4 regions of the Pseudomonas sp. H1_D05 genome follow, and region 4 is predicted to be linked to each of the others. Evidence: predicted binding sites of a transcription regulator. Region 4 holds the regulator's gene; each other region holds the start of a gene.
What was found. Region 4 encodes sigma-54, which starts transcription at its own class of promoters, with help from an activator protein. Its sites were predicted from a motif close to ANTGGCATNNANNTTGCTNT; they were not measured.
Positions count from the first base shown of each region.

Region 1: a site for sigma-54 is predicted at 2,889-2,908, ahead of glnA (type I glutamate--ammonia ligase). Genes of this name have one in related genera too.
Region 2: a site for sigma-54 is predicted at 4,014-4,033, ahead of AB4O11_RS17395 (circularly permuted type 2 ATP-grasp protein). Genes of this name have one in related genera too.
Region 3: a site for sigma-54 is predicted at 4,812-4,831, ahead of AB4O11_RS16205 (flagellar basal body rod protein FlgF). Genes of this name have one in related genera too.

Region 1 covers NZ_CP162825.1:2,250,060-2,257,685, reverse strand. Annotated here, with positions in the region: gene typA (translational GTPase TypA) at 1-1,080, opposite strand, end outside; gene thiI (tRNA uracil 4-sulfurtransferase ThiI) at 1,220-2,674, opposite strand; gene glnA (type I glutamate--ammonia ligase) at 3,003-4,409, shown strand; gene AB4O11_RS10260 (DUF4124 domain-containing protein) at 4,699-5,214, shown strand; gene AB4O11_RS10255 (DUF4124 domain-containing protein) at 5,211-5,834, shown strand; gene glnL (nitrogen regulation protein NR(II)) at 6,066-7,151, shown strand; gene ntrC (nitrogen regulation protein NR(I)) at 7,148-7,626, shown strand, end outside.
Region 2 covers NZ_CP162825.1:3,838,514-3,846,139, forward strand. Annotated here, with positions in the region: gene AB4O11_RS17365 (ankyrin repeat domain-containing protein) at 1-469, shown strand, start outside; gene AB4O11_RS17370 (hypothetical protein) at 635-1,165, shown strand; gene AB4O11_RS17375 (PLDc N-terminal domain-containing protein) at 1,243-1,434, shown strand; gene speE (polyamine aminopropyltransferase) at 1,675-2,550, shown strand; gene AB4O11_RS17385 (hypothetical protein) at 2,789-3,022, shown strand; gene AB4O11_RS17390 (ribonuclease E inhibitor RraB) at 3,231-3,578, shown strand; gene AB4O11_RS17395 (circularly permuted type 2 ATP-grasp protein) at 4,066-5,475, shown strand; gene AB4O11_RS17400 (alpha-E domain-containing protein) at 5,488-6,438, shown strand; gene AB4O11_RS17405 (transglutaminase family protein) at 6,435-7,238, shown strand; gene AB4O11_RS17410 (c-type cytochrome) at 7,352-7,626, opposite strand, start outside.
Region 3 covers NZ_CP162825.1:3,586,676-3,594,301, forward strand. Annotated here, with positions in the region: gene AB4O11_RS16185 (amino acid aminotransferase) at 153-1,346, opposite strand; gene AB4O11_RS16190 (4a-hydroxytetrahydrobiopterin dehydratase) at 1,346-1,702, opposite strand; gene phhA (phenylalanine 4-monooxygenase) at 1,819-2,610, opposite strand; gene AB4O11_RS16200 (sigma-54-dependent transcriptional regulator) at 3,002-4,561, shown strand; gene AB4O11_RS16205 (flagellar basal body rod protein FlgF) at 4,886-5,626, shown strand; gene flgG (flagellar basal-body rod protein FlgG) at 5,672-6,457, shown strand; gene flgH (flagellar basal body L-ring protein FlgH) at 6,510-7,205, shown strand; gene AB4O11_RS16220 (flagellar basal body P-ring protein FlgI) at 7,233-7,626, shown strand, end outside.
Region 4 covers NZ_CP162825.1:2,888,682-2,896,307, forward strand. Annotated here, with positions in the region: gene AB4O11_RS12865 (hypothetical protein) at 1-131, shown strand, start outside; gene AB4O11_RS12870 (superoxide dismutase) at 133-744, shown strand; gene AB4O11_RS12875 (ZIP family metal transporter) at 775-1,668, shown strand; gene AB4O11_RS12880 (HPr family phosphocarrier protein) at 1,763-2,038, opposite strand; gene rapZ (RNase adapter RapZ) at 2,054-2,911, opposite strand; gene ptsN (PTS IIA-like nitrogen regulatory protein PtsN) at 2,914-3,378, opposite strand; gene hpf (ribosome hibernation-promoting factor, HPF/YfiA family) at 3,390-3,698, opposite strand; gene AB4O11_RS12900 (RNA polymerase factor sigma-54) at 3,772-5,265, opposite strand; gene lptB (LPS export ABC transporter ATP-binding protein) at 5,453-6,178, opposite strand; gene lptA (lipopolysaccharide transport periplasmic protein LptA) at 6,178-6,723, opposite strand; gene lptC (LPS export ABC transporter periplasmic protein LptC) at 6,710-7,282, opposite strand; gene AB4O11_RS12920 (KdsC family phosphatase) at 7,291-7,626, opposite strand, start outside.

The DNA of each region.
Region 1 (7,626 bases), 640 kb from region 4:
GCCGGAAACCTTGAACTTGTCAGCGGTGTCGCCTTCTTCAACGCGCAGTGCAACGTTGTACAGCAGCTCTTTGTCCAGACGGTCCTTGATGTTGCGGGACGTCACGAACTTGCCTTCTTTACCGCAGAATGGCGAGTCGTTTACCTGGAAGGTCATCGAAACGGTTGGCTCGTCAACGGTCAGAGGCTTCATCGCCTCGACAGTGTCCGGGTGGCACAGGGTGTCGGAGATGAACAGCGAGTCCATACCGCTGATGCAAACGATATCGCCTGCTGCAGCTTCTTCAACGTCGATGCGGTGCAGACCGTGGTGACCCATCAGTTTCAGGATACGGCCGTTACGGCGCTTGCCGTCGGCACCGATCGCCACAACCGGGGTGTTCGGCTTGACGCGGCCACGAGCGATACGGCCAACACCGATAACACCCAGGAAGCTGTTGTAGTCCAGAGCGGAGATCTGCATCTGGAACGCGCCGTCACGGTCAACGGCCGGAGGCGGAACGTGGTCGACTACCGCTTGGTACAGCGGGGTCATGTCTTCAGCCATGGCGGTGTGATCCAGACCGGCAATGCCGTTCAGGGCCGAGGCGTAAACAACCTGGAAGTCCAGTTGTTCTTCGGTAGCACCGAGGTTGTCGAACAGGTCGAAGATCTGATCCAGAACCCAGTCCGGACGCGCGCCTGGACGGTCAACCTTGTTGATTACCACGATTGGACGCAGGCCGGCTTCGAAAGCCTTCTTGGTCACGAAACGGGTTTGCGGCATAGGGCCGTCTTGAGCGTCAACCAGCAGCAGAACGGAGTCAACCATCGACATTACACGTTCAACTTCGCCGCCGAAGTCGGCGTGGCCCGGGGTGTCCACGATGTTGATGTGGTAGCCGTTCCAGTTGATGGCGGTGTTTTTCGCCAGAATGGTAATACCGCGCTCTTTTTCCTGGTCGTTGGAGTCCATCACGCGCTCGTCGTTGAGCTCGTTGCGCTCCAGGGTGCCGGATTGACGCAGGAGTTTGTCTACCAGGGTGGTCTTACCATGGTCAACGTGGGCAATGATGGCGATGTTGCGTAGATTTTCGATCACTTGTGTATCTCGATCAGAGGATTCGGTTTGCTGACAAGTCTTGGCAGCGATTAGCAGTAGTGTCCGGCATGGCCGTTACAGCTTGACGGCGGTGTCGGGGGGCCGGTGACGCAGGCCACAGGCAAACAGCCCCGGGCACTTAGCTCGGTCGATAAACGCGCACATTGGCATGCCCCTCACTGAGCAAATGGTGAGCATGCAGGCGACTCATCACGCCTTTGTCGCAATACAGCAGGTACTGGCGAGTCGGATCCAGCTCCTTGAAACGAGCGTTCACTGCGTAGAACGGCATCGTCTGTACTTCTACGCCAGCGAGTTCCAGCGGCTCATCCTCGGCGGCATCCGGGTGACGGATGTCGATCACGATCTGACCGGCCAGTGCTTCGCTGACTTCTTCAATCTGTACGTCCTGGCCCAATTCGTCGATCACCCGATCGATCGGCACCAGTTTGGCGTTTTCGAGCGCACGCTCGAGCACCGCCATGTCGAATTCTTTCTCTTCGTGCTCAACGCGACCGCGTTTGGCGGCCGTCTTCGGATTGACCGAAATGACCCCGCAGTACTCCGGCATGTGCCGGGCGAAATCGGCGGTGCCGATCTCATTGGCCGTGTCGATGATGTCCTGCTTGTGCGCCACGATCAGCGGACGCAGGACCAGTTTGTCGGTCACGCAGTCGATCACCGACAGATTCGGCAGGGTCTGGCTCGACACCTGGGAGATCGCCTCGCCGGTGACCAGCGCTTCGATGTGCAGGCGATCGGCGATGTTGGAAGCCGCGCGCAACATCATACGCTTCAATACGACGCCCATATGACTGTTATCGACTTTGCCGAGAATTTCGCCCAACACTTCTTCGAACGGAACACTGACAAATAGCACGCGTTGCGAGCTGCCGTACTTCTTCCAGATGAAATGCGCGACTTCCATCACGCCCAATTCATGGGCACGACCGCCCAGATTGAAGAAGCAGAAGTGCGTCATCAGGCCGCGACGAATGATCTGGTACGCCGCAACGGTTGAGTCAAAGCCGCCGGACATCAATACCAGCGTCTGCTCCAACGCACCGAGCGGGTAACCGCCGATGCCGTTGTGCTGGCTGTGAATGACAAACAACCGTTTGTCGCGAACTTCGATGCGGACTTCGATTTCCGGTGCTTTCAGGTCGATACCAGCGGCACCGCACTCACGGCGCAGCTTGCTGCCGACGTATTTTTCGACGTCCATCGAGCTGAAGGTGTGCTTGCCCGCGCGCTTGCAGCGCACCGAGAAAATCTTCCCGGCCAGTGCATCGCCGTAGTGCTGTTTGCACTTCTCGGTGATGTCGTCGAAGTCGCCCAGCGGGTACTCGTCGATCTGCAGAAAGTGCGCGATGCCCGGCATGCAGGTCAGGCGCTCACCCATCTCTTTCAAGGCTTTGGGGTCGGTAACGCGGGTTTCCAGCTCGAGATTGTCCCACACACCGTTCACCACCACGGCCGGGTCCAGGTCACGGAGCACGGTGCGGATGTTCTTGGCCAACTGGCGGATGAACTTCGTCCGGACAGGTCGGCTTTTGATGGTGATCTCGGGGAAGACTTTTACGATTAGTTTCATGAAAACAGCGCGCGAACGGCCAGCCGAAAAAGGGGGGCGCGGATTATAGCGGAAATTGCTCAAGGTTTAACCAGTTAATGTGCAGAAGGTTTTGCACGCACCAAAACAGGTCATTTCTGACTCAGGACGCTACATTAGAGGGCGAGAATTTTCACAATCAGGTGCTTTGCACCTTTATAAGCGTGAATTTGGGGCAAAAAACCCATGCTGGGGCACTGGCATGCAATTTGCTCCCTTGTGAGGCAGGTTGCCTTGGCAGAGTATTCGCGCCGGCATCACCCAAATTCAAGGGCATCCACTACCAAGCCCGAAGCCACCCGGAGGACATATGTCGAAGACGGTTCAACTCATCAAAGATCATGACGTCAAGTGGATTGATCTGCGCTTCACGGACACCAAAGGCACTCAGCACCACGTGACCATGCCGGCTCGCGATGCGCTGGATGAAGACTTCTTCGAAGTCGGCAAGATGTTCGACGGTTCCTCCATTGCTGGCTGGAAAGGCATCGAAGCCTCCGACATGATCCTGATGCCGGTTGACGAAACTGCCGTTCTCGACCCGTTCACCGAAGACGCCACCCTGATCCTGGTGTGCGACATCATCGAACCTTCGAGCATGCAAGGCTACGACCGCGACCCACGTGCGATCGCCAAGCGTGCCGAAGAACACCTGAAAGCCACCGGTATCGGTGACACCGTGTTCGCCGGTCCGGAGCCTGAGTTCTTCATCTTTGACTCGGTGAAATTCAAGTCGGACATCTCCGGCTCGATGTTCAAGATCTACTCCGAGCAAGGTTCGTGGATGTCCGACCAGGACATCGAAGGCGGCAACAAAGGTCACCGTCCAGGCGTCAAAGGCGGCTACTTCCCGGTTCCGCCGTTCGACCACGACCACGAAATCCGTACCTCCATGTGCAACGCACTGGAAGAAATGGGCCTGACCGTCGAAGTTCACCACCACGAAGTGGCGACTGCCGGCCAGAACGAAATCGGCGTCAAGTTCAACACCCTGGTGAAGAAAGCCGACGAAACCCAAACCCTGAAGTACGTTGTGCACAACGTTGCTGACGCTTACGGCCGCACCGCGACCTTCATGCCGAAGCCACTGTACGGCGACAACGGTTCGGGCATGCACGTACACATGTCGATCTGGAAAGACGGCAAGAACACCTTCGCCGGTGAAGGCTATGCCGGTCTGTCCGATACCGCTCTGTACTTCATCGGCGGCATCATCAAACACGGTAAGGCCCTGAACGGCTTCACCAACCCGGCGACCAACTCCTACAAGCGTCTGGTACCGGGCTTCGAAGCTCCGGTAATGCTGGCCTACTCGGCCCGCAACCGTTCCGCTTCGATCCGTATTCCTTACGTGTCGAGCCCGAAAGCCCGCCGTATCGAAGCACGCTTCCCGGATCCGGCTGCCAACCCGTACCTGGCCTTCGCAGCTCTGCTGATGGCCGGTCTGGACGGTATCCAGAACAAGATCCACCCAGGCGACGCAGCTGACAAAAACCTGTACGACCTGCCGCCTGAAGAGGCGAAAGAGATCCCGCAAGTTTGCGGTAGCCTGAAAGAAGCCCTGGAAGAGCTGGACAAGGGCCGCGCGTTCCTGACCAAGGGCGGCGTGTTCTCCGACGACTTCATCGACGCTTACATCGCGCTGAAATCGGAAGAAGAAATCAAGGTTCGCACCTTCGTACACCCACTGGAATATGAGCTGTACTACAGCTGCTGATCCGGTAGCGCTGCGTTAAGTGGCGTGAGTGAAAGAGGCCTCCTTCGGGAGGCCTTTTTTATTGCCCGCGATTTATGACGTGATGCTGATCGTTCCCACGCTCCGCGTGGGAATGCAGCCCGTGACGCTCCGCGTCACTGGACGCGGAGCGTCCCTTGAGGCGTACCCACGCAGAGCGTGGGAACGATCAATTGTGGTGTATGAATGATCTCTGGATGTGTGCAGGGTTGGGCCAACCGCCACACCTGTCCTATGCTGCACCCCATCGCTTTCAATCCCGGTCGATTTCATGGGTCGCACCTTTCTCTACATTCTATTGCTGATGATCGCCCTGCCCGCCGCCGCGCAGATCTACAAATACACCGATGCCAACGGCCACACGGTGTACAGCGATCACTCGCCGGACGGCGTGCAGGCACAACCGGTGGAATTGCCGCCGCTCAATCGGGTCGAGCCGCAGGCGCCCAGCGCACCACCCGCGCCCGAAACCGACAACCGTGAACCTGCGCGCAACGCCTACGACATTCTTGAACTCGCCGGACTGCCCACCGAAGAAGCATTGCGCGCGAACAACGGCACCTTCACCGTCAATGTGCTGATCAAGCCACGCCTTCGACCGCCGCATCAGTTAAGGCTGGTATTGGACGATGAGCCTTACGGCCAGCCGAGCAACGTGCCGATCCTGCAATTGGTGAACGTTGATCGCGGCGAACATCGTCTAGCGGTGCAGGTGATTGACGGGCAGACGGTCATCCAGCAGAGCGCGCCAGTCCCTCTCAGCGTACAGCGGGTGCACAAGCCATGATTCGTGCGTGGCTGATCGCGGTGCTGGCGCTGCTCGCGCTGCAAGCATCGGCTGAGGTGTTCACTTATATCGATGCCCAAGGCAATCGCGTCTACACCGACCAGCCGCGTGGCAATGCCAAGCGCGTACCGATCGCGAACAGCAATCGCATGTCCGCAAACCCCACCGTCGCCGTGCCAGTCACAACTGCAAAAAAAACCCCAGAGCAACCACCCTTCCACTACGACATGCTGCGCATTCTGGTACCTGAACCCGATGCAACGATTCGCAGCAGCGCCGGCGAAATCATCGTCAGCGTCACCAGCGAACCGGGTCTGCAAAAAGGTCATCGTTATCGACTGCTACTGGATGGCCAAGCCACCGGCGAGCCCGGCCTGAGCCCGGTCTTCCCGCTCAGCAACATCGACCGTGGCAGCCACAATCTCTCGGTTGAAATCCTCGACATGGAAGGACGTACCGTCGAACGCACCGCCAACCAGCCCTTCCACATGCTACGCATTTCCCTAGCGCAGAAACGCCAAGTCAAACCCTGCGTCGCCGACGACTACGGCGTGCGCCCGGAATGCCCGCTGAAAGACAAACCGCCCGAGCCGAAAAACCCCTTCCTGCGTTTCTTCTAACTCCGCCCAGCTTTGCGCACTATATTGGTGCAACAGACTGCACCGTACTCACATTCCAACCCATTTTGGTTCGAAACTTCCCGTTCGAGCTGGCACCCTGCCACTCAAACGAGCGTCAAACGCCTGTTTCAGGCGACGAACGCTTCTTTTCGGAGCCTTGGTTTGGTTTTTGCATTTTCCGTTCACCGACGCTTGCTTGTTGCGCACGCTCCGCCCCCAAAAGAGGCTCCGATGACTATTAGCGACGCAATCCACCGTTTGCTGCTCGACAACCTGACCACCGCCACCATCCTGCTCGACGCCGAATTGCGCCTCGAGTACATGAACCCGGCGGCGGAGATGCTGCTCGCCATCAGCGGGCAGCGTAGCCATGGGCAATTCATCAGCGAGCTGTTCACAGAATCGACCGAAGCGCTGAATTCGTTGCGCCAAGCGGTAGAGCAGGCGCACCCGTTCACCAAGCGCGAAGCGATGCTCACCGCACTGACCGGCCAGACGCTGACCGTGGATTACGCGGTGACGCCGATCCTCAGCAACGGCGCCACGATGTTGCTGCTGGAAGTCCACCCGCGTGACCGCCTGCTGCGGATCACCAAGGAAGAGGCGCAACTGTCGAAACAGGAAACCAGCAAAATGCTGGTGCGTGGTCTCGCCCACGAGATCAAAAATCCGCTCGGCGGCATCCGTGGCGCTGCGCAATTGCTGGCCCGCGAACTGCCGGAAGAAAGCCTGCGCGACTACACCAACGTGATCATTGAAGAAGCCGACCGCCTGCGCAATCTGGTCGACCGCATGCTCGGCTCGAACAAGTTGCCGTCGCTGGCGATGTGCAACGTTCATGAAGTGCTGGAGCGCGTCTGCCAACTGGTCGAAGCGGAAAGCCGGGGCTGCATCACCTTGGTGCGTGATTACGACCCAAGCATCCCCGACGTGCTGATCGACCGCGAACAAATGATTCAGGCCGTGTTGAACATCGTACGCAACGCGATGCAAGCGATCAGCAGCCAGAACGAATTGCGCCTTGGCCGCATCAGCCTGCGTACCCGGACCATGCGCCAGTTCACCATCGGCCACGTCCGCCATCGTCTGGTGACCAAGATCGAAATCATCGACAACGGCCCGGGGATCCCGGCGGAACTTCAGGAAACCATTTTCTTTCCCATGGTCAGCGGACGCCCGGACGGTACCGGACTCGGCCTGGCCATTACCCAGAACATCATCAGCCAGCACCAGGGCCTGATCGAGTGTGACAGCCATCCAGGCCACACCACCTTCTCGATCTTTCTGCCACTGGAACAAGGAGCCACATCGACATGAGCCGTAGTGAAACCGTGTGGATCGTCGATGACGACCGTTCTATCCGTTGGGTTCTGGAAAAGGCCTTGCAGCAGGAAGGCATGACCACCCAGAGTTTCGACAGCGCCGATGGCGTGATGAGTCGTCTGGCCCGTCAGCAGCCAGACGTGATCATTTCCGACATTCGCATGCCCGGTGCCAGCGGTCTGGATTTGTTGGCGCGGATTCGCGAGCAGCACCCACGGTTGCCGGTCATCATCATGACCGCTCACTCCGATCTGGACAGCGCTGTCGCCTCGTATCAGGGCGGCGCGTTCGAGTACCTGCCGAAGCCGTTCGACGTTGATGAAGCGGTGTCGCTGGTCAAGCGCGCGAATCAGCATGCGCAAGAGCAGCAAGGCCTGGAAGTGGTGCCGGCACTGACGCGCACCCCGGAAATCATCGGCGAAGCGCCGGCGATGCAGGAAGTGTTTCGCGCCATCGGCCGCTTGAGCCA
Region 2 (7,626 bases), 950 kb from region 4:
CGAGCAGGTTTTCAACAAGGCGCGCGACGGTGATGCCGAGATGCTTGATCGCCTGGTCACGGCCGGTTTGCCAGTCAACCTGAAGAACAGCAAGGGTGACACGTTGTTGATGTTGGCCAGCTATTACGGCCATCTGGATGCGGTGCAGGTGTTGCTTAAACACAAGGCCGACCCGGAAATGCGCAATGGCAACGGCCAGAGCCCGATTGCCGGCGCCGCGTTCAAAGGCGATCTGCCGGTGGTCAAGGCGCTGGTCGAAGCGGGCGCAGAGATTGAAGGCTCGTCGTTTGATGGTCGTACGGCGCTGATGATGGCGGCGATGTTCAACCGCGTTGAAATCGTTGATTACCTGATCAGCAAGGGGGCCAATGCGCAAGCCAAGGACGCCAATGGCGTGACGGCGCTGGATGCGGCCCGCACGATGGGGGCGGTTGATACCACCGCTCAGTTGGAAAAACTGCTGGCCTGACGGGCCTCAAAAGATCGCAGCCTGCGCTAGCTCCTCCATTGAACGCGTTGGCCTGCCATTCCGTGGATGAGCGCTGAGCGTAGGCGCTGCCGAGGCTGCGATCTTTTGCTTTGTGCGCTATCCTCCGCGCCCTCGAAATTCACCTTCGCCACAGGATCCGCCCTCATGAAAGCCGCACTCGTCGAACTCATCAGCAAAATCAGCTCCGGCTGCATGGGCGAGGACGAGATCCTGAAAGTGGCTGACGAAGCCGCGCAAGCTTACGCCGATGCGGGTGCCTTTCTGGCAGCCAACCCGGACATCAACTACGACGACACATTCCCGATTGCGTTGGGCGAATGGGTCGTGGTCGGCAGCCTGCCGGAAACCGTGCTGTTCGAGGCCGACACCTACGTTGACCTGTTCGCGCAGATCGTTGCCTCGTTCGGCCCGGGCGTGGATTTCAACCTCAAGCCCAAGCAACTGGCCAAGACCGAAGCACTTACCGCCCTTAACCGCATCCAAGTGCAGATGAGCAGCCTGAACAAGGAAAACGGCGGTTACACACTGATGAACTTCAGCCAGTTGCTCGACGACGAACTGCAGGTGGTGCTGGTCTACGGCAACGACGTGCCACGGGTGCTGGAGCTGTGCGCCGAAGTCGGTATCGCCGCTGCGCCATCGCTCGAAGCGCTGAAGATCGCTGTGCACGTCTGAGCGAGATAGCATTAAAAGGGAACCCTGCGCGCGACCGTCTATCCTAAAAGTGCATGCCACTATTCTGGAGCGACACCATGGGTTCCACGTTCAACGGTCTGATCGGTCTGATCATCCTCGCCCTCGACATCTGGGCCATCATCAATGTGCTGAAAAGCGGCGCCACCACCGGGATGAAAATCGTCTGGGTGCTGCTGATCATCCTCCTGCCAGTGCTGGGCCTGATCATCTGGGCGATTGCCGGACCCCGGGGCAACGTGCGGATCTGACGCTGATCCCGAGAACACCGCAATACCCTGTAGGAGTGAGCCTGCTCGCGATAGCTATCCTCCAGTCAATGAGTCAGTGACTGAAAAACCGCTATCGCGAGCAGGCTCACTCCTACAAGGGATTGCGATTTGCTGATGAAGGGAGGTTCTACCTGTCATCTTCGGCAACGTAGAATGCGCGCCTTTCCCGGGCAATCGCCCCCACGATTGGCGCCCGCGCATTCATCGGAGCACTTGACCATGACCGTCACCAAAACCAGCGAGTACCTGGAAACCCTCTACGAGGGCTACGGTCAGCGCTTTCGCATGGAAAAACTGCTGCACGAAGTGCGCACCGAACACCAGCACCTGGTGATTTTCCAGAACCCGCGCATGGGCCGGGTCATGGCGCTGGACGGCGTGATCCAGACCACCGAAGCCGACGAATTCATCTACCACGAAATGCTCACCCACGTGCCAATCCTCGCCCACGGCAGCGTCAAGCGCGTGCTGATCATTGGTGGCGGTGACGGCGGCATGCTCCGTGAAGTGACCAAGCACGCCGGTGTCGAGTACATCACCATGGTCGAGATCGACGGCACCGTGGTCGATATGTGCAAAGAGTTCCTGCCGAACCACTCCAGCGGCGCCTACGACGATCCACGCCTGAACCTGGTGATTGACGACGGCATGCGTTTCGTCGCCACCACCACGGAAAAATTCGACGTGATCATCTCCGATTCCACCGACCCGATCGGCCCGGGCGAAGTGCTGTTCTCGGAGAACTTCTATCAGGCCTGCCATCGCTGCCTGAACGAGGGCGGCATCCTCGTGACCCAGAACGGCACACCGTTCATGCAGATCGACGAAGTAAAAACCACTGCCGGTCGCCTCAACAGCCTGTTCCCGGACTGGCACTTCTACCAGGCGGCCGTTCCTACCTACATCGGTGGCTCGATGACTTTCGCCTGGGGCTCGACCAATCCGGCGTACCGCAAACTGAGCCGTGAAACCCTGCAACAGCGCTTCATCGGCAGCGGCATCGTCACCCGCTACTACAACCCTGAAATCCATATCGGCGCGTTCGCCTTGCCGCAATACGTGCTGCAGGCGATCAACAAGCCAAGCAACGACTAAAAGAACACTGCAACTCCCCTGTGGGAGCGAGCTTGCTCGCGAAGGCGTCAGGTCAGTCAAAGAATATGTCGACTGGACAGGCCCTTTCGCGAGCAGGCTCGCTCCCACATTTGTTTGCTCCACACGATAGATGTCGTTTTTTTCATCTTCCCCCGCTGTAATCCTTTTGAACCAACCCTCTGCGTCTAAAGTCGAGATAGGTGTAAGCCCATTTGCGGGTTTGATCGAGGAGGCACCGATGCAAAAGTGGAAAGTCACTTTCGTGGACGATCATGGTGAAATTGTCGATGAGGTGTTCGAGCGCGCGGAATGCCCCAGCGACGATGAGGCCGCTCGATTGATCAAGGCACGGCTTCTGCCCGTCGCCGCCGAACTGGATCTCAACGATCTGGAGGGGCGCACCGCCGATGCGGGCGTGAAAAACCTGAAAACCCAGAACAGCATCGAAATCCGCAGCATCACACCCGTCTGACAGTTCCTGTCATCTCTTGAAACCAGGCCTTGGCAGCAGCTCTATCTTGGGGCTACTCTGCAAGCGAGATCAGCGAACGGATCGCTAAGGTCTGGTCTTGTCAGCTACATGCTTGTTCCCGCGTGCAACCACGTTGCCGTCGTACTTTGGCCAAAGGCCCGGGGCGGGAATACGGAAAGTCTATCCATCTATGCGAGGGGGACGATTCATGAGCACAGCCTATCAAGAAGACATCAGCAGCAATGTTCTGCGCCGCATGAAAGAAGGCGGTTTCGATTTTTCCCGATTCCATCCCATCGAGTTCTACGCGATTTTCCCGGACGAGGAGCGGGCGCGCAGGGCGGCAGGCAAATTTCGCGGTGAATCCATCAATGCCCAGGTCAGCCTGCGTGATGACGGTGCGTGGGCGCTGGAATTGAGCAAAGTGATGTACGCGACATATGACGATATCGGCGACTTCGAGCAGGGATTCTCTGCCGTGGTTGAACCTCTGGGTGGCATTATCGAAGGCTGGGGTGTGAAACAGGAGGTGCGCAACCGCCACCGTTTGAATTGATCTCTGGTTTCATTTGTTGAGCAACGGCTGACCTTCGGGTTGGCCGTTGTCATTTCCGGCATAAGCAAAACGCTGTGGCAAAACCCTGAAACAAGAAACCGAGGCAAAAAAAAGCCACCGGAGAGGGTGGCTAAAAGGGAAGACCGATAAGGAGAGGAAACCGGTCAGGGTTACAGCGGGGCGGGCCGCCGAGGCGATCCCAATCAGTTGAGCTGGCCGCTTCATGGCGCCGGGGCCGGTGAAGATTTGCAGCGAATGTGCGGATTATCCGCAGGCAGCGCCGGGCAGTGAAATCAACTCTGACTATGCTGGTGATAGGCGATGCAGTGCGTCGCAATGAAGCGGGGGCAATCCGGTTGGGGCATTTGCCGCACAGGAATGGTGCGGTGCTTGCGGCGTGTATTTCCAACCGATTGAAATCAAAGCGTTTATGCCGATGGCACGGGCCTTGCGAAGGCCTGTATGTCCGGGTGACAAGGAGTACGGCATGATCCGCACCTATTTTGATGAGATGTACGATGCCGGCGGCCAGGTTCGCCCGCATTATCGGGAGTTCGCCCGATGGCTGGCCGATACGCCGGATGAGCTGTTGGCCCAGCGGCGACGCGAGGCCGATCTGCTGTTCCATCGCGCCGGCATCACGTTCACGCTCTATGGCGACGAGCAGGGCACCGAGCGCCTGATTCCTTTCGACACCATCCCGCGCAGCATTCCTGCCAGTGAATGGCGAATCGTTGAGCGCGGCTGCATCCAGCGGGTCAAGGCGTTGAACATGTTCCTCGCCGACCTTTATCACGAGCAGCGCATTATCAAGGCCGGGATCATTCCCGCCGAACAGGTGCTGGCCAACGAGCAATATCAGTTGGCGATGCAAGGCCTGGATCTGCACCGCGATATCTATTCGCACATCTCCGGCGTCGATCTGGTGCGCGACGGCGACGGCACTTATTACGTGCTCGAAGACAACCTGCGAACACCGAGCGGCGTCAGCTACATGCTCGAAGACCGCAAGATGATGATGCGCCTGTTCCCGGAGCTGTTCGCCGCCCAGCGTATTGCCCCTATCGATCACTACCCGAACCTGCTGCTCGACACCCTGAAAAGCTCAAGTCCGATCGATGACCCGAGCGTGGTGGTGCTGACGCCGGGGCGCTTCAACAGTGCGTTCTTCGAGCACGCATTCCTGGCGCGGGAAATGGGCGTTGAACTGGTCGAGGGCGCGGATCTGTTCGTTCGCGACGACAAAGTCTTCATGCGCACTACGGACGGCCCGAAAGCGGTGGACGTTATCTACCGTCGGCTCGACGACGCGTTTCTCGATCCACTGGCGTTCAACCCCGACTCGATGCTCGGTGTGCCGGGGCTGCTGTCCTCTTATCGCTCGGGCAACGTGGTGCTGGCCAACGCCATCGGCACCGGCGTAGCGGACGACAAATCGGTGTATCCGTTCGTTACTGACATGATCCGGTTCTACCTCGACGAAGAGCCGATTTTGAAGAACGTACCGACCTGGCAATGCCGCAACCCGTCTGAACTTTCTCACGTGCTGGCCAATCTTCCAGATCTGGTGGTCAAGGAAACCCAAGGCTCAGGCGGTTACGGAATGTTGGTCGGGCCGGCATCGACGAAAGCGGAAATCGATGCTTTCCGCGAACGGATCAAAGCCAAACCCCGCGCGTACATCGCGCAACCGACGCTGTCGCTGTCGACCTGTCCGACCTTTGTCGAAAACGGCATCGCGCCGCGCCATATCGACTTGCGTCCGTTTGTCTTGTCCGGGCGCGAAACCCGGGTGGTTCCCGGCGGTTTGACCCGTGTGGCGCTGCGCGAAGGCTCCTTGGTGGTGAATTCCTCCCAGGGTGGCGGAACCAAGGACACCTGGGTGGTCGAGGATTGAAGGAATCTTGCCATGTTAAGTAGAACTGCCTCGGATCTGTATTGGATGTCGCGTTACCTGGAGCGGGCGGAAAACCTCGCCCGGATGCTCGACATCAGTTATTCGCTGTCGCTGATGCCGCAGGACGGTCGCGGCGACGGTTTGCACGAATTGGCCATGCCGCTGCTGATCACCGGTACCCTCGACGATTACCTCGAGCGCCATGGCGCGCTGCATGCTGAGCGTCTGCTGCACTTTTTTGCCCTCGATGCGGCTAACCCGGCGAGCATTTACAGCTGCCTCGGCGCGGCTCGGGCCAGCGCCCATGCGGTGCGTGGGCGGATCACGGCGGACATGTGGGAGAACATCAATTCGACGTGGCTGGAAATTCGCGGCATCGCCGAACAGGGCCTCAGTCGCTATGGCATGAGCCGTTTCTGCGAATGGATCAAGGAGCGTTCGCACCTGTTTCGTGGTGCGTCGTACGGCACGATCATGCGTAATGATGCGTTTCGTTTCATTCGCCTCGGTACGTTCATCGAACGCGCGGACAACACCCTGCGATTGCTCGATGCCCGCTATGAAATGGCGGGCGATCAGGCTGAAGCAGTCAGCGATGGTACGGCCCACGCCTACTACCAATGGAGCGCCTTGCTGCGCGCGCTGTCGTCATTCGAGGCCTACACCGAAATCTACCGCGATGCGCCGGGCGCCCGGCATGTTGCCGAGTTGCTGTTGTTGCGCGCCGATGTACCGCGTTCACTGCGTGCCTGCACCGAGGAGATCGATCAGATTCTTGCGCAGTTGCCCGGTGCCAACGGTCGACCGGCACAGCGTCTGGCGGCAGAAATGGACGCGCGCCTGCGCTACACCGGCATCAACGAAATTCTCGAGGAAGGCCTGCACGCCTGGCTGACCGAATTCATCCCGCTGGTGCGCCAGCTGGGCAACGCCATTCACAGTTCCTACCTGGAGGCTGCATGAGACTTTCCATAAGCCACGAGACCACCTATCACTACGAAGATCAGGTGCGGGCGAGCATCCAGTACCTGCGACTGACCCCACACGATAGCGAACGTCAACACGTGTTGAGCTGGCAGCTCGATCTGCCGCGCCCGGTGCGTGCGCAACTCGATCCGTTCGGCAATATCCTGCACGTGCTGACCATGGATGAACCGCACGAAGCGATCATCATTGGTGCGCGCGGGCAGGTCGATATCGACGAACTGCGCGAGGCCGAGCATGAGAGCCAGTCGGCGCTGCCGTTCCTGCGCTTTACCCGTTTGACCGAGGCGGATGAGGCGTTACGCGCGTTCGCCGAGAAATCCTGCAAGCAGCGGCGTGATCGCACGGCGCTGATCGATCTGATGCACGGCTTGAATCAGCACATGACCTACACGCCGGGGTCCACCGAGGTCGATACCAGCGCCGCTGAGGCCTTCGCCGGGCGTGCGGGTGTTTGCCAGGATCATGCTCACGCGTTTCTGGCTTGCGCACGCAGTCTCGGGATTCCGTCGCGTTATGTGTCGGGGTATCTGTACAGCGAGGATTGCGAGCATCTAGCCAGCCATGCATGGGCTGAAGCGTGGCTGGATGACGCCTGGTACAGCTTTGATGTGACCAATGAACTGGCACGGCCGGAGCGTCATCTGAAACTGGCGGTGGGTCTGGATTATCTGGATGCCTGCCCGGTACGCGGCATGCGCCGTGGCGGTGGGTGTGAGCAGATGCATGCGAAAGTGTTCGTCTCGCCAACCCCGATCATCTCGGTGCAACAGCAGTAAACGCCGTACCCCTGTGGGAGCGAGCCTGCTCGCGATAGCGGTCTGTCAGTTACAAATGTGCTGACTGATACACCGCTATCGCGAGCAGGCTCGCTCCCACAAGGGAAATGGCGTTACGGCTTAACCTTGCGTCCGGCCATGTGCTTGAGATACCCCACCAGCATTTCCAGATCCCCCTCTGGTAACACCTCCACCGAAAACCCCGGCATCTTCGCCTGCGGCCACTGACGCAAACTCTGCGGATCCCTAATGTAGCGCTTGAGGAAATCCGCGCCGAAATACTCGGTCGGGCTGTAAGGAATATTCAGGTCCGGCCCGAATTGCGCATCCCCCGCACCGTTCAACCGGTGACACGCCAGACAGTTTTTCTGAAACAGCGCAAACCCTT
Region 3 (7,626 bases), 700 kb from region 4:
TGGCCGCAGGGGAGGCAAAAACGAAAGGTCACCACAGAACAAATGTAGGAGTGAGCCTGCTCGCGATAGCGGTGTATCAGTCAACTAAAATGCTGGCTGATACACCGCTATCGCGAGCAGGCTCACTCCTACAGGGTATTGCGGTGTTTAGACTATTTGCAGACGCTGGCGATGGCTTCTGCCAGCAAGGCGAGGCACGTAGCGTCGATGCCGGCGACGTTCGCCCGGCCCGAGTTGACCATGTACACGCTGTGATGCTCACGCAGTTGTTTCACTTGCTCCGGCGACAGCCCGGTGTAAGAGAACATCCCGCGCTGCACGCCAATGTGTGCAAAACGCTCGCGCAGGCCATGCGGCTCCAGCGCTTCAACCAGGCCGCTGCGCAACTGCGCGATACGCAAACGCATGGCTTCCACTTCATCGGCCCAGCGGGCTTTCAGCTCGGGATCAGCGAGGATGGTTGCGACCACCGCAGCACCATGATCTGGCGGTGTCGACCACAAATTGCGGGCGATGTTGGCTAGTTGGCTGCGGATGTCGATGAGCTTGTCGGCGGTTTTCGTGCAGACGATCAGCGCACCGGTGCGGTCGCGGTACAGGCCGAAGTTCTTCGAGCAGGAGCTGGTAATCAGCAACTCTGGCACCTCGGCCGCGAACAACCGGGTCGACCACGCATCCTGCTCCAGACCGTCGCCAAAGCCCTGGTAGGCAAAGTCGATCAGCGGCAGCAGATTGCGGCTGCGCACCACATCGAGCACGCGCTGCCAGTCGTCATGGCTCAAGTCAAAACCGGTCGGGTTGTGGCAGCACGCGTGCAGCAGCACCACATCACCTTTCGGCACTTGGTTGAGCACCGCGAGCATGGCGTCGACGTCGAGGCGGTTGTCACTGCCCACGTATGGGTAGTGACTGACCTTGACCCCGGCCGTGGCGAAAATGGTTTCGTGGATCGGCCAGGTCGGGTTGCTCAGCCACACGCCTTTGCCCGGCAGGCACTGGGCGATGAAGTCGGCAGCCAGGCGCAGGGCGCCAGTGCCGCCCGGCGTCTGGGTGGCGCCGGCACGTTGTGCGGCGATCAGCTTCGAGTCGGCACCGAGCACCAACTCATTGATGACTTTGCCGAACAACGGGGTACCGTGGCCGCCGATGTAGGTTTTGGTGTCCTGGCTTTCGACCAGCCGCGCTTCGGCGATTTTCACCGCCTCCGGGATTGGCGTCAGGCCCTGAGCGTCCTTGTAGACGCCAACGCCCAGGTCGAATTTGCGCGGGTTGGTGTCCTGCGCATACGCCTCCATCAAACCGAGGATCGGGTCGCCGGGTACCCGGCCGATGGCGTCGAAGTGCATTACTTGCGTCCTTCTGCGGTCTTGGCCACTTCGTCAGTGCGCGCAGCCATGATGAAGTCGTTGCGGTGAAGGCCTTTGATCGAATGGCTCCACCAGGTCACGGTGACTTTGCCCCATTCGGTCAGCAGGCCCGGGTGATGACCTTCGGCCTCGGAAATCTCGCCGACAGCGTTGGTGAACGCCAGGGCGTGCTTGAAATTCTTGAACAGGAAAACTTTCTCCAACTGCATGATGCTGTCGCGGACTTCGATGTTCCAGTCAGGGATCTGCTTGATCAGGATCGGCAGTTCTTCGTCGCTGACTTGTGGCGCATCGGCGCGGCAGGCTTCGCAGTGGGCTTGGTTCAAAGTGGACATGGTGTATTCCTGAATCGAGTGTGTTTTTTTTATTAAAACGTTTGAGCCGTGAATGCCGTCACGCTAAACCAAAGTGGCGGCGACGGACAGGCTCAATTGTCAGCAAAAGTCGCGGTTCACGCGGCTTTCGGTTTCGGCGGAAACTTCGGTGCGTGCAGACCCAGCTGCATGCCTTGGCGAACCATGGCCATGATGTCTTCATGGGCCACGTCGAACAGACGCTTGAGGTTCGGCAGGACAAAGTACAGCGGTTGCAGGATGTCGATGCGATACGGCGTGCGCATGGCTTCGAGCGGATCGAACGCCTGATGCTCAGGTTCGTCCGACAGCGAATAAACGGTTTCTTTTGGTGAAGACAGGATGCCGCCACCGTAAATGCGTTTGCCTTGCGGGGTGTCGACCAGGCCGAACTCGATGGTCATCCAGTACAGGCGCGCCAGATAAACACGTTCTTCCTTGGTCGCCTGCAAACCAAGTTTGCCGTAGGTGTGGGTGAATTCGGCGAACCACGGGTTGGTCAGCAGCGGGCAGTGACCAAAGATCTCGTGGAAAATGTCCGGCTCTTGCAGGTAGTCCAGCTCTTCGCGGGTACGAATGAACGTAGCCACCGGAAATTGCTTGCTGGCCAGCAGTTCAAAAAAGGTCTGGAAGGGGATCAGTGCCGGCACGCGGGCGACCTGCCAACCGGTGGTCTCGCCAAGCACTTTGTTGATTTCGCCGAGTTGCGGAATGCGGTCGTGGGGCAGACCGAGTTTTTCGATACCGTCCAGATACTCCTGGCAGGCACGCCCTTCAATCACTTTCAGTTGGCGAGTGATCAGCGTATTCCACACCGCATGTTCTTCGGCGGGGTAGTCGATAAAACCTTGCGCATCGGGCTCGCGGGCCACGTATTGCGTCTGCTTCATACTGCTCTCCTGCTAGGGGAATTCGTTCTTGTTATGTCCAGCGATGGATTCAGAATTACCTGAGAACGATGTGGTTTGCAGTAGGTTGATCGCGATGCGCGTAGGAAAATTCGTCTGAATTTGTAAAGTAATCGTTACGCTTTGACGGATATATCGCGTTTGCGGCTATTCATGGGTTTGAAAAGGCCGATGGCTGTCACATAATCTTGACAACTATCTGCGTGCCTCGGCAGAAAAATGGGCTCCGGGCGCACCGCAATACCTGTGGGAGTGAGCTTGCTCGCGAAAGCGCTGGGTCTGACACATCAATGCTGGATGTGCTGACGCCTTCGCGAGCAAGCTCGCTCCCACAGGGTCGGTATTCAACTCCCAATCTTGTCGGGCCTTATATATGCGCATCAAAGTCCACTGCCAGAACCGCATCGGCATCCTGCGCGACATTCTCAACCTGCTGGTTGCCTACGGGATCAACGTCGCGCGCGGTGAGGTCGGCGGTGAGCATGGCAACGCGATCTATCTGCATTGCCCGAACCTGATCAACATCCAGTTCCAGGCGTTGCGCCCGAAATTCGAGGCGATCGCCGGGGTGTTTGGCGTCAAGCGGGTTGGGCTGATGCCCAGCGAACGTCGGCACATGGAGTTGAATGCGCTGCTCGGCGCGCTGGAGTTTCCGGTGCTGTCGATCGACATGGGCGGCTCGATCGTCGCGGCCAACCGCGCGGCGGCGCAGTTGCTCGGTGTGCGCGTCGATGAAGTGCCGGGGATTCCGCTGTCGCGCTATGCCGAGGATTTCGATTTGCCAGAGCTGGTGCGCGCCAACAAATCGCGAATCAACGGCATGCGGGTCAAGGTCAAGGGCGACATCTTTCTGGCCGACATCGCGCCGCTGCAATCGGAGCACGACGACAGTGAGGCCATGGCCGGTGCGGTGCTGACCTTGCATCGCGCTGACCGCGTTGGCGAGCGTATCTATAACGTGCGCAAGCAGGAACTGCGTGGTTTCGACAGCATCTTCCAGAGCTCGAAAGTGATGGCCGCCGTGGTGCGCGAAGCACGGCGTATGGCGCCGCTCGACGCTCCGCTATTAATTGAGGGCGAAACCGGTACCGGCAAGGAATTGCTTGCGCGCGCCTGTCACCTCGCCAGTCCGCGTGGGCAGTCGCCGTTGATGGCGCTCAACTGCGCAGGCCTGCCGGAGTCGATGGCCGAGACTGAGTTGTTCGGTTACGGCCCGGGCGCGTTCGAAGGTGCACGCGCCGAAGGCAAGCTCGGGCTGCTGGAATTGACGGCGGGCGGCACGCTGTTTCTTGACGGTGTCGGTGAGATGAGCCCGCGTCTTCAAGTGAAGTTGCTGCGCTTTTTGCAGGACGGTTGCTTCCGCCGGGTCGGCAGTGATGAAGAGGTTTACCTGGATGTGCGGGTCATCTGTGCGACGCAGGTCGACTTGTCGGAGTTGTGCGCGCGCGGAGAGTTTCGCCAGGATTTGTACCACCGCTTGAACGTGCTCTCCCTGCACATCCCGCCGTTGCGCGAATGCCTCGACGGGTTGACGCCGCTGGTCGAGCACTTCCTCGATCAGGCCAGTCGGCAGATCGGTTGCACACTGCCGAAACTGGCGCCGGCGGCGATGGATCGCCTCAGTCATTACCACTGGCCGGGCAACGTGCGGCAACTGGAGAACGTTTTGTTTCAGGCAGTTTCGCTGTGCGATGGCGGCACGGTGAAGGCCGAACATATTCGTCTGCCGGATTACGGCGTGCGTCAGCCGCTTGGCGATTTCTCGCTGGAAGGCGGGTTGGACGAGATTGTCGGGCGATTCGAAAAAGCGGTGCTGGAGCGGTTGTATTCCGAGCATCCGAGCAGTCGGCAATTGGGTAAGCGGCTGGGGGTTTCGCACACCACCATTGCCAATAAACTGCGCGAGTATGAAGTCGGTAAAACCGATTCATAGCTCAAGCATGATCGTAGCATGATCGTTCCCACGCTCTGCGTGGGAATGCAGCCCGGGACGCTCCGCGTCCCAAAGCGGACGCAGAGCGTCCATTGAGGCATTCCCACGCGGAGCGTGGGAACGATCATCTTTTGATCCTTTGCCGCCAAGCGGCATAACACCGCCGGTTTTTCGACTTCGATACATTTCAAATTTCCCCTCGCTATCCCCCAAGTCCTTTGTTTACCGGGCCTTTGCCCGCCAGAAAAAAGTTGGTCTGCAAATTGCTTATGGCTCAGCAGTACAGCGGTGGGCGGCAAACGTCCGGCATGCAGAGGAAAGAGTGTGGACAAGTACCTTTATGTGGCAATGACCGGCGCCAGCCAGAACGCACTGGCGCAGAAGGCTCATGCCAACAACCTGGCGAACATCTCCACCAACGGCTTTCAGCGCGACCTGGAGCAGGCGCGTTCGATGCCGGTGTTCGGTGACAGCTTTCCGGCGCGTGCGTTTGCCATGAGCGAACGGCCCGCCACCGACTTCACCCCGGGCTCGCTGGTGCAGACCGGTCGTGACCTCGACGTCGCCGTCACCGGCAATGGCTGGATCGCGGTGCAGAACCCGAACGGCGGCGAAAGCTACGTGCGCACCGGCAGCCTCAACGTCGACGCCCTCGGCGTATTGCGCGCCGGCAACGGTATGCCGGTGATGGGCAATGGCGGTCCGATCGCCGTGCCGCCCGAGCAGCAGATCGAAGTCGGTGAAGACGGCACCATCAGTATTCGTGCGATGGGCGAAGGCCCGCGTGTCATGGCGGAGGTCGACCGGATCAAGCTGGTCAACCCGGACATCAAGAACATGAACAAGGGCCTCGACGGCTCGATCTACACCAAGGACGGCCAGCCTGCGCCGGCTGATGCCAACGTCAAACTGGTGTCGGGTTTCCTCGAGTCGAGCAACGTCAACGCCGTTGAAGAGATGACCTCGGTGCTGGCCCTGGCCAAGCAGTTCGAGTTGCACGTCAAGATGATGAACACCGCCAAAGACGACGACCAGGCCATGGCTCGGGTCTTGCAGATCAGCTAATTATCAGAACGTCGCGCCGAAAAACAGGCGCACGAGGAGAATCGAATGCTTCCGGCTCTATGGGTTGCCAAAACCGGTCTGTCCGCCCAGGACACCAACCTGACCACCATTTCCAACAACCTGGCGAACGTGTCGACCACGGGTTTCAAACGTGACCGTGCCGAGTTCCAGGACCTGCTCTATCAGATCAAGCGTCAGCCTGGTGCCCAGTCGACTCAGGACAGCGAACTGCCGTCGGGTCTGCAAGTGGGTACCGGTGTGCGTATCGTCGGCACCCAGAAAAACTTCACCGCCGGCAGCCTGCAAACCACCGAGCAGCCGCTGGACATGGCCATCGACGGTCGCGGTTTCTTCCAGATCCTGCAGCCGGACGGCACCACGTCCTACACCCGTGACGGTACCTTCCACCTCGATTCCAACGGCCAGATCGTCAACGCCAGCGGTTTCGCTCTGGAACCGGCCATCGTCATTCCGAACGATGCCCAGACCTTCACCGTCGGCCGTGACGGCACTGTGTCGGTAACCATCGCCGGCAACCCGGCAGCGCAAGTGATCGGCAACCTGCAAACCGCCGACTTCATCAACCCGGCCGGTCTGCAAGCGGTGGGCAACAACCTGTTCCTCGAAACCGCTGCATCGGGTGCCCCGCAAGTCGGCACGCCGGGCCTGAACGGTTTTGGCACCATGCTGCAGAACACCCTGGAAACGTCCAACGTCAGCACCGTTGAAGAGATGGTCAACATGATCACCACTCAGCGCGCGTACGAGATGAACTCCAAGGTGATCTCCACCGCCGACCAGATGCTCTCGTTCGTAACGCAGAATCTGTAATCAAGTCTATGAGGCGGCCATGAGGTCGCCTGCAACACCGTGAGGTAGGGTCATGAATCGCTTTGTATCTGTTCTGGCATTGAGTGGGGTCGTCTCGCTCGCGGGCTGCGTCGCTCCGACGCCCAAGCCCAATGACCCTTACTACGCCCCGGTGTTGCCGCGCACGCCGCTGCCGGCTGCCGCCAATAACGGCTCGATCTATCAGGCCGGCTTCGAGCAGAACCTGTACAGCGACCGCAAGGCCTTCCGGGTCGGTGACATCATCACCATCACCCTGAACGAGAAGACCCAGGCGAGCAAGAACGCCAACTCGCAAGTGGCCAAGAACAGCAAGACCGGTATCGGTCTGACCTCGTTGTTCGGCGGCAGCGGTACCACCAACAACCCGTTGGGCGGTAACGATCTGAGTCTGGACGTTGGCTACAGCGGCGACCGCGCCACCAAGGGCGACAGCAAGGCCGCGCAGGGCAACACCCTGACCGGTTCGGTCACCGTGACTGTGGCCGACGTCTTGCCCAACGGCATCATTGCTGTGCGCGGTGAGAAGTGGATGACCCTCAACACCGGTGATGAGCTGGTGCGGATTGCCGGTCTGGTGCGTGCCGATGACATCGCCACTGACAACACCGTGTCGTCGACTCGTGTCGCCGATGCGCGCATCACCTACTCGGGCACCGGCTCGTTTGCCGATGCGAGTCAGCCAGGCTGGTTCGACCGTTTCTTCCTCAGCCCGCTGTTCCCTTTCTAGGTGGCGACTTTGAATTTCAAGAGCCTCATGCTCGCTGCGGCGCTGATGTCCGCAGCCTTTGCTGCCCACGCCGAGCGGCTGAAAGATATCGCCAGCATTTCCGGCGTGCGTTCCAACCAGTTGATCGGTTACGGCCTGGTGGTCGGGCTTAACGGCACCGGTGACCAGACGACGCAAACCCCGTTCACCCTGCAGACCTTCAACAACATGCTCTCGCAGTTCGGCATCAAAGTGCCGCCGGGATCGGGCAACGTGCAGTTGAAAAACGTCGCGGCGGTGTCGGTGAGTGCCGATCTGCCGGCGTTTGCCAAACCGGGTCAGCAGGTCGACATCACCGTGTCCTCGATCGGTAACTCCAAGAGCCTGCGCGGCGGCACCTTGTTGCTGACCCCGCTCAAGGGTATCGACGGCAACGTTTACG
Region 4 (7,626 bases):
GCAAGACTTACGTCGAGCTGTTGAATTTCATCAGCGAGCACGGTGAATACCCGCGCACCCAACGCCTGCTGCATCCGGATACCGGCAATGCGCGCCGCGCACCTGCCCCCCATCACCATGGAGTCCATTGAAATGGCTTTTACCTTGCCTGCCTTGCCTTACGCCTACGACGCGCTCGAACCGCACATCGATGCGCAGACTATGGAGATCCACTACACCAAGCATCACCAGACCTACATCAACAACCTCAACGCCGCCGTAGAAGGCACTGAATACGCCGAATGGCCGGTAGAAAAACTGGTCGCCAGCGTCAAGGATCTGCCGGAAAAACTTCGTGCGGCAGTGATCAATCAGGGCGGCGGTCACGCCAATCACTCGCTGTTCTGGGAAGTCATGGTGCCAAGCGGCGGCGGCAAACCAGACGGCGCGCTGGCCAAAGCCATCGATGAACAATTGGGCGGCCTCGACAGTTTCAAGGAAGCCTTCACCAAAGCCGCACTGACCCGTTTCGGCAGTGGCTGGGCCTGGCTGAGCGTGACCCCGGAGAAAAAACTGCTGGTGGAAAGCAGCGGCAACCAGGACAGCCCCTTGATGAACGGCAACACGCCGATTCTCGGCCTCGATGTCTGGGAGCACGCCTACTACCTGCGCTACCAGAACCGTCGGCCGGAATACATCAACGCCTTTTACAACGTGATCAATTGGCCTGAAGTCGCTGCGCGTTATCAGGCTGCGCTGGTTTAAGTCTTCTATAAAAACAATCCAAGGCTGACTATGGGCACTGAAACGCTGGCGATCGGAAGTGGGCGTATGTTTCGTTACGCAGTGGGATCGCTGTTGCTGTTGGCGGGCATGACTTTGCTGGTCGCCCACGGACTGGAATGGCTGAATCTCGAGCCGAGGCTCTTGCGCGCGTTGCAGGGCGGCGCGATCTGCGCCCTCTGCACGGCGCTCGGGGCTATGCCAGTGCTGGTGATTCGGCGGATGCCGCAGACACTCAGTGATACCTTGCTGGGTTTTGGTGCCGGGGTGATGCTGGCGGCGACGGCGTTTTCGCTGATCGTGCCGGGCATTGCTGCCGCCGAAAGCCTCGGACTGACACCGTGGGGTGCCAGCGGCCTGACCTGCTTCGGCATCATGCTGGGTGCGTTCGGGCTGTATCTGGTCGATCGCAAGGTTTCCGGCGCGTCCCCGGAAATGCTCGTCGGCACCGTCGAGCATCCGGTGATTCCACCACGGATCTGGCTGTTCGTGTTCGCCATCATTGCCCATAACATCCCTGAAGGCATGGCTGTCGGCGTTTCTGCTGGCGGCGGCATGCCGGATGCGGACAGCCTGGCCATGGGTATCGCTTTGCAGGATGTCCCGGAAGGTCTGGTGATCGCGTTGGTGTTGGCCGGGGCGGGGATGTCGCGGGTCAGGGCGTTCCTGATCGGTGCGGCGTCAGGTCTGGTCGAACCGGTGTTTGCGTTGTTATGTGCGTGGCTGGTCAGTCTGGCGCAGGTGTTGTTGCCATTAGGACTAGCTCTGGCGGCGGGGGCGATGTTGCTGGTGGTGACCCATGAAGTGATTCCCGAGTCGCGACGCAATGGTCATGACAAACTGGCCGGTCTTGGCCTGTTGATCGGGTTTTGTCTGATGATGGTGATGGATACGGCGTTGGGTTGAAGCAGGGTAAAAGATCGCAGCCTGCGGCAGTTCCTGCAGGGAACGCATTCCAATGCAGGCGCTGCAGCAGGCTGCGATCTTTTGACTTTGGCTGTCAGCCGCCTTCGTCGAAGTAGTTGTTGATCAACGCCACCAGCGCATCCAGCGCTTCCTGTTCCTGATGCCCTTCGGTGCTCAGATAGATCTTGGTGCCCTTGCCAGCCGCTAGCATCATCATCGCCATGATGCTTTTGCCATCAACCGTGGTCTCTGGTGTACGGCCCACTCTGATCGTGCAATCCGGATACTGCCCGGCCACCCCGACAAACTTGGCCGATGCGCGGGCATGCAGGCCCAGCTTGTTGATGATTTCGATTTCCAGAGCAGGCATCGCGGTGTGAATCCTTTAAGTGAGGTCGCGGTGGCGAACCTGGACGTTCTTCAGGGTTTTCTGCAGGGCCTGACCCAGACGTTCGGTCAGGTAGACGGAGCGGTGATGCCCGCCGGTGCAGCCAATGGCAATGGTGACGTAAGCGCGGTTGCTCGCGGCGAAGCGCGGCAGCCACTTGTGCAGGTAGGTGAAGATGTCCTGAAACATTTCTTCGACCTCCGGCTGTGCCGCCAGGTATTCAGCCACCGGCGCATCGAGACCCGATTGCGCGCGCAGTTCCGGCTTCCAGTACGGATTGGGCAGGCAGCGCACATCGAACACCAGATCCGCATCCACCGGCATGCCGCGTTTGAAGCCGAAGGACTCGACCAGAAATGCGGTCCCCGGCTCCGGCTGGTTCAGCAGACGCAGCTTGATGGAGTCGCGCAACTGGTACAGGTTCAAATTGGTGGTGTTGATCTTCAGGTCCGCGAGGTCGGCAATCGGGCCGAGCAGGGCGGTTTCATCCTGGATCGCCTCGGCCAGTGAGCGGTTGGCGTTGCTCAGCGGGTGACGACGGCGGGTTTCGGAGAAACGCTTGAGCAGGGTTTCTTCGTCGGCGTCCAGATACAGGACGTCGCACTGGATGTGTTTGGCCCGGACATCTTCAAGCAGTTCGGGAAAGCGTGTCAGGTGGCTCGGCAGGTTGCGCGCATCGATGGACACGGCTACCAGCGGCTGCGCCAGTTCCGTGTGAATCAGCGCGCGTTCGGCCAGTTCCGGCAGCAAGCCTGCGGGCAGGTTGTCGATGCAGTAATAGCCGTTGTCCTCAAGGACATCCAGAGCCGTACTTTTACCCGAGCCGGAACGGCCACTGACGATGATCAAGCGCATGATTAGTGCCCGTTCTGCTCGTCCAGGACAACCTGATACAACGCTTCATTGCTTGGAGCGCTGCGCAGTTTTTCACGCACTTCCTTGCGATCGAGCATGCTGGCGATCTGGCGCAGCAGCTCCAGGTGCGCATCGGTGGCAGCCTCCGGGACCAGCAAAACAAACAGCAGGTCAACCGGTGCGCCGTCAATGGCGTCGAAATCAATCGGAGCATCAAGGTGCATCAGCGCACTGATCGGTGCTGTGCAACCCTTGAGGCGGCAATGGGGAATGGCGATGCCGTTACCAAAACCGGTGGAACCGAGTTTTTCACGGGCAATCAGTGCCTCGTAGACATCTTGCATCTCCAGATCCGCCACTTCGCGGGCGATCAGGTTGGCAATTTGTTCGAGGGCTTTCTTTTTACTGCCGCCCGGCACGTTCACGAGGGAACGGCCGGGGGTCAGGATACTTTCAAGTCGGATCATGGAATGGGGGGTTATCGACCGGTCGCGCCCTGGAGGAGGCTTTGGGTCTTTTCCTTATGCTTTTTGAGTTGGCGATCCAGCTTGTCGGTCAGCAGGTCAATGGCGGCATACATGTCGTCATGCTCGGCATTGGCAACCACTTCTCCGCCGGGAATATGCAAGGTGGCTTCGATTTTCTGCTTCAGCTTTTCGACGCACATCGTGACTTGCACGTTGGTGATCTTGTCGAAATGGCGCTCCAGTCGTTGGAGTTTTTCCTCGATGTAGGAACGCAGAGGTTGGGTCACTTCCAGTTGGTGTCCACTGATGTTGACTTGCATACAGCTTCTCCTTCGTTGCCAGTGCATAAAGCGGCAGGCTGGATAGCCTGCCACTGGAACGCTGTAACGTGGCTTACATCAACCGCTTGCGTTCGCTCGAAGGCGCGATCCCGAGGGATTCGCGGTACTTGGCGACGGTGCGGCGAGCCACCTGAATGCCTTGTGCCTCCAGTAAACCAGCGATCTTGCTGTCACTCAACGGCTTTTTCTGATTTTCCGCGGCAACCAGTTTTTTGATGATCGCGCGGATCGCCGTGGACGAGCATTCGCCGCCTTCGGAGGTGCTGACGTGGCTGGAGAAAAAGTATTTCAGTTCATAAATACCGCGCGGGGTATGCATGAATTTCTGTGTGGTCACCCGGGAAATGGTCGATTCGTGCATGCCGACCGCTTCAGCGATGTCGTGCAGAACCAACGGTTTCATGGCCTCGTCGCCGTACTCCAGAAAACCGCGCTGATGCTCGACGATCTGGGTGGCTACTTTCATCAGGGTTTCGTTGCGGCTCTGCAGGCTCTTGATGAACCAGCGGGCTTCCTGCAACTGATTGCGCATGAAGGTGTTGTCGGCGCTGGTGTCGGCACGGCGGACGAAACCGGCGTACTGGGCGTTGACGCGCAGACGCGGCACCGATTCCTGATTCAGCTCGACCAGCCAGCGCTCGTTGTCCTTGCGCACGATGACGTCAGGGACAACGTATTCGGCTTCAGTGGATTCGATTTGCGAGCCAGGGCGCGGATTGAGGCTTTGCACCAGTTCGATGACCTGGCGCAGCTCGTCTTCCTTGAGCTTCATGCGGCGCATCAACTGGCTGTAATCGCGGCTGCCGAGCAGGTCGATGTAATCGCTGACCAAACGTTTCGCTTCAGCCAGCCAAGGCGTCTTGGCGGGTAGCTGACGCAATTGCAGCAGCAGGCATTCACTAAGGTTGCGCGCGCCGATACCAGCAGGTTCGAATTGCTGAATGCGGTGCAGGACGGCTTCGATTTCATCGAGTTCGATGTCGAGTTCCGGATCGAACGCCTCGAGGATTTCTTCGAGGGTTTCGTCCAGGTAGCCCTGATTGTTGATGCAATCGATCAGGGTGACGGCGATCAGGCGATCGGTGTCGGACATCGGTGCCAGGTTCAGTTGCCACAGCAGGTGGCTTTGCAGGCTCTCGCCGGCGGACGTGCGGGTGGTGAAGTCCCATTCGTCGTCATCGCTGCTGGGCAGGCTGCTGGCGCTGGTCTGATAGACGTCTTCCCAGGCGGTATCGACCGGCAGTTCGTTGGGGATACGCTCGCTCCAGTCACCTTCCTCCAGGTTGTCCACCGTCGGCGCGGTTTCCTGATACGAGGGTTCCTGGATCTCGGTGTTGGGCTTCTGTTCGGCGTTGTCGGCCATAGGGTCGGAATTGTCGAAGTCTTCGCCTTCTTCCTGGCGTTCGAGCATCGGATTGGATTCCAGAGCCTCCTGGATTTCCTGTTGCAGATCCAGGGTCGACAATTGGAGCAGGCGGATGGCCTGTTGCAGCTGCGGTGTCATCGTCAGCTGCTGGCCCATTCTCAAGACTAGCGATGGTTTCATGGCAGGGGCTTAACACCTTATTCGCCGGCGCTATGCGCCATCCACTACAGGGCGCCGGGGCGCCAAACTTAAGCAAATTATATGCCTGAAACTGAAGTGTTTGCCTAGAGCGCTGTAACAATTAAAGCGTATTAATTCCTGCTTGAATCGATACAGCGCCCGGGCGGCGCACCGGGCACTGTTACGCTTACAAGCGGAACTCGTGGCCCAGATACACTTCCTTGACCAGATCGTTGGCCAGGATGGTTTCTGCATCGCCTTCGGCGATCAGTTGACCATCGTTGACGATGTAAGCGGTTTCGCAGATGTCCAGCGTCTCACGGACGTTGTGGTCGGTGATCAATACACCGATGCCCTTGGCCTTGAGGTGGTGGATGATCTGCTTGATGTCGCCGACCGAGATCGGATCGACACCGGCGAACGGTTCGTCGAGCAGGATGAATTTCGGTGCCGTTGCCAGCGCGCGAGCGATTTCCACCCGGCGACGTTCACCACCGGACAGGCTCATGCCAAGGTTGTCGCGGATGTGGCTGATGTGGAATTCCTGCAGCAGGCTTTCCAGCTCCTTGCGACGGCCGGCCTTGTCGAGCTCCTGACGGGTCTCGAGGATGGCCATGATGTTGTCGGCCACCGACAGTTTTCGGAAGATCGACGCTTCTTGCGGCAGATAGCCGATACCGGCCTTGGCGCGACCGTGCATCGGCTGGTGGCTGACGTCCAGATCGTCGATCAGCACGCGACCCTGATCGGCCTGTACCAGGCCGACGATCATGTAGAAGCACGTGGTCTTGCCGGCACCGTTCGGGCCGAGCAGGCCGACGATCTGGCCGCTGTCGATCGACAGGCTGACGTCACGCACGACCTGGCGGCTTTTATAGGCCTTGGCCAGGTGCTGAGCTTTCAGAGTTGCCATTACTGGGTTTTCTCGTCGGTTTTCTTCTTCGGCTGGATCACCATGTCGATGCGCGGACGCGTTTCGGTGACCTTGCTGCCGGTAGCGCGACCAGCGCTGGCCAGTTTCTTCACGGTGTCGTAGACGATTTTCTCGCCCTGAGTGACGTTGCCGTCTTTGTCGACGACCTTGGCCTTGTCGATCAGCACGACGCGGTTTTGCTGGGCATGGTATTGAATCGTCACGCCGTAGCCTTGAACCGGTTTGGTGTCCCCCTGGGTTTGCAACTGCTCGAAATAAGCCAGGTTGCCCACGGAGGTCACCACGTCGATATCTCCATTCGGCGCGCGAGTCATGGTGACGGTGTTGCCTTTAACGATCATCGAACCTTGGGTGATGATCACATCACCTTTATAGGTGGCGATGCCGTTCTTGTCGTCCAGTTGGGCGTCGTCGGCCTGAATGCGGATAGGTTGCTGCTGATCGTTCGGCAGAGCCCAGGCGCTCACGCTTCCCAGTGCTGCGCCCAGACTGAGCAAAATAGGGAGGGTTTTAACGAGCCTCATACTGTCCTCTTACGTTCGATAGCAGGTGTATCCTGCTTTCCTTCAGGTACGCTTTCATTCCAACGCCAGTCGATACACCGCCAGCGCCGTCGATTCTAACGGGTTGCTCGGTCTGCGCATATTCCTGCTGCGGGAACACGGTCATGCGAGTGGACGTGATCAGGATGTCACGCTTCTTTTCATCGGTGCGCGCAACGCGTACCGAGTCGATCAGTTCGACTTCGGTGCCGCCTGAGTTCACTTCACCGCGCTCACTGGTAACGTGCCACGGAAATTCTGTTCCGCGATACATGTTCAGGTCGGGTTTGGTCACGAGCGTGACGTCGGTTGCCTTCACGTGCTCGGCTTTTTCGGACGTCATCTCATACTGCACCTTGCCATCCGGCAGGTATTGCAGGGTATGCGTGTTGGTTGCATACCAGTCGATAGGCGTTTCAACCGAGGTGACCGGTGGTTTGTCGAGAAAGCGTTCCGGGCTGATATTCCAATAGCCGACCGCTGCGAAAATCGCAGCGATGCAGCCGAACAGCAGGAAGTTACGAAATTTTTTGCTGAACATGGTTTGGCTCACAGGTACGCGGCGTTGGCCGCATCGAGGCGGCCCTGGGCGCGCAGGATCAATTCGCAGAATTCGCGGGCGGCGCCTTCGCCACCACGGGCGCGGGTAACGCCATGGGCGTGTTCGCGGACGAAATCGGCAGCGTTGGCCACGGCCATGCCCAAGCCTACCCGGCGAATCACCGGCAGGTCGGGCAGATCGTCACCGAGGTAGGCGACTTCTTCATAGCTTAGGCCCAGTTGCGCAAGCAGGCCGTCGAGCACGACCAGTTTGTCTTCACGGCCCTGAAACAGGTGGGGAATCCCCAGGTTTTTCGCTCGACGTTCAACGACGGGTGTCTTGCG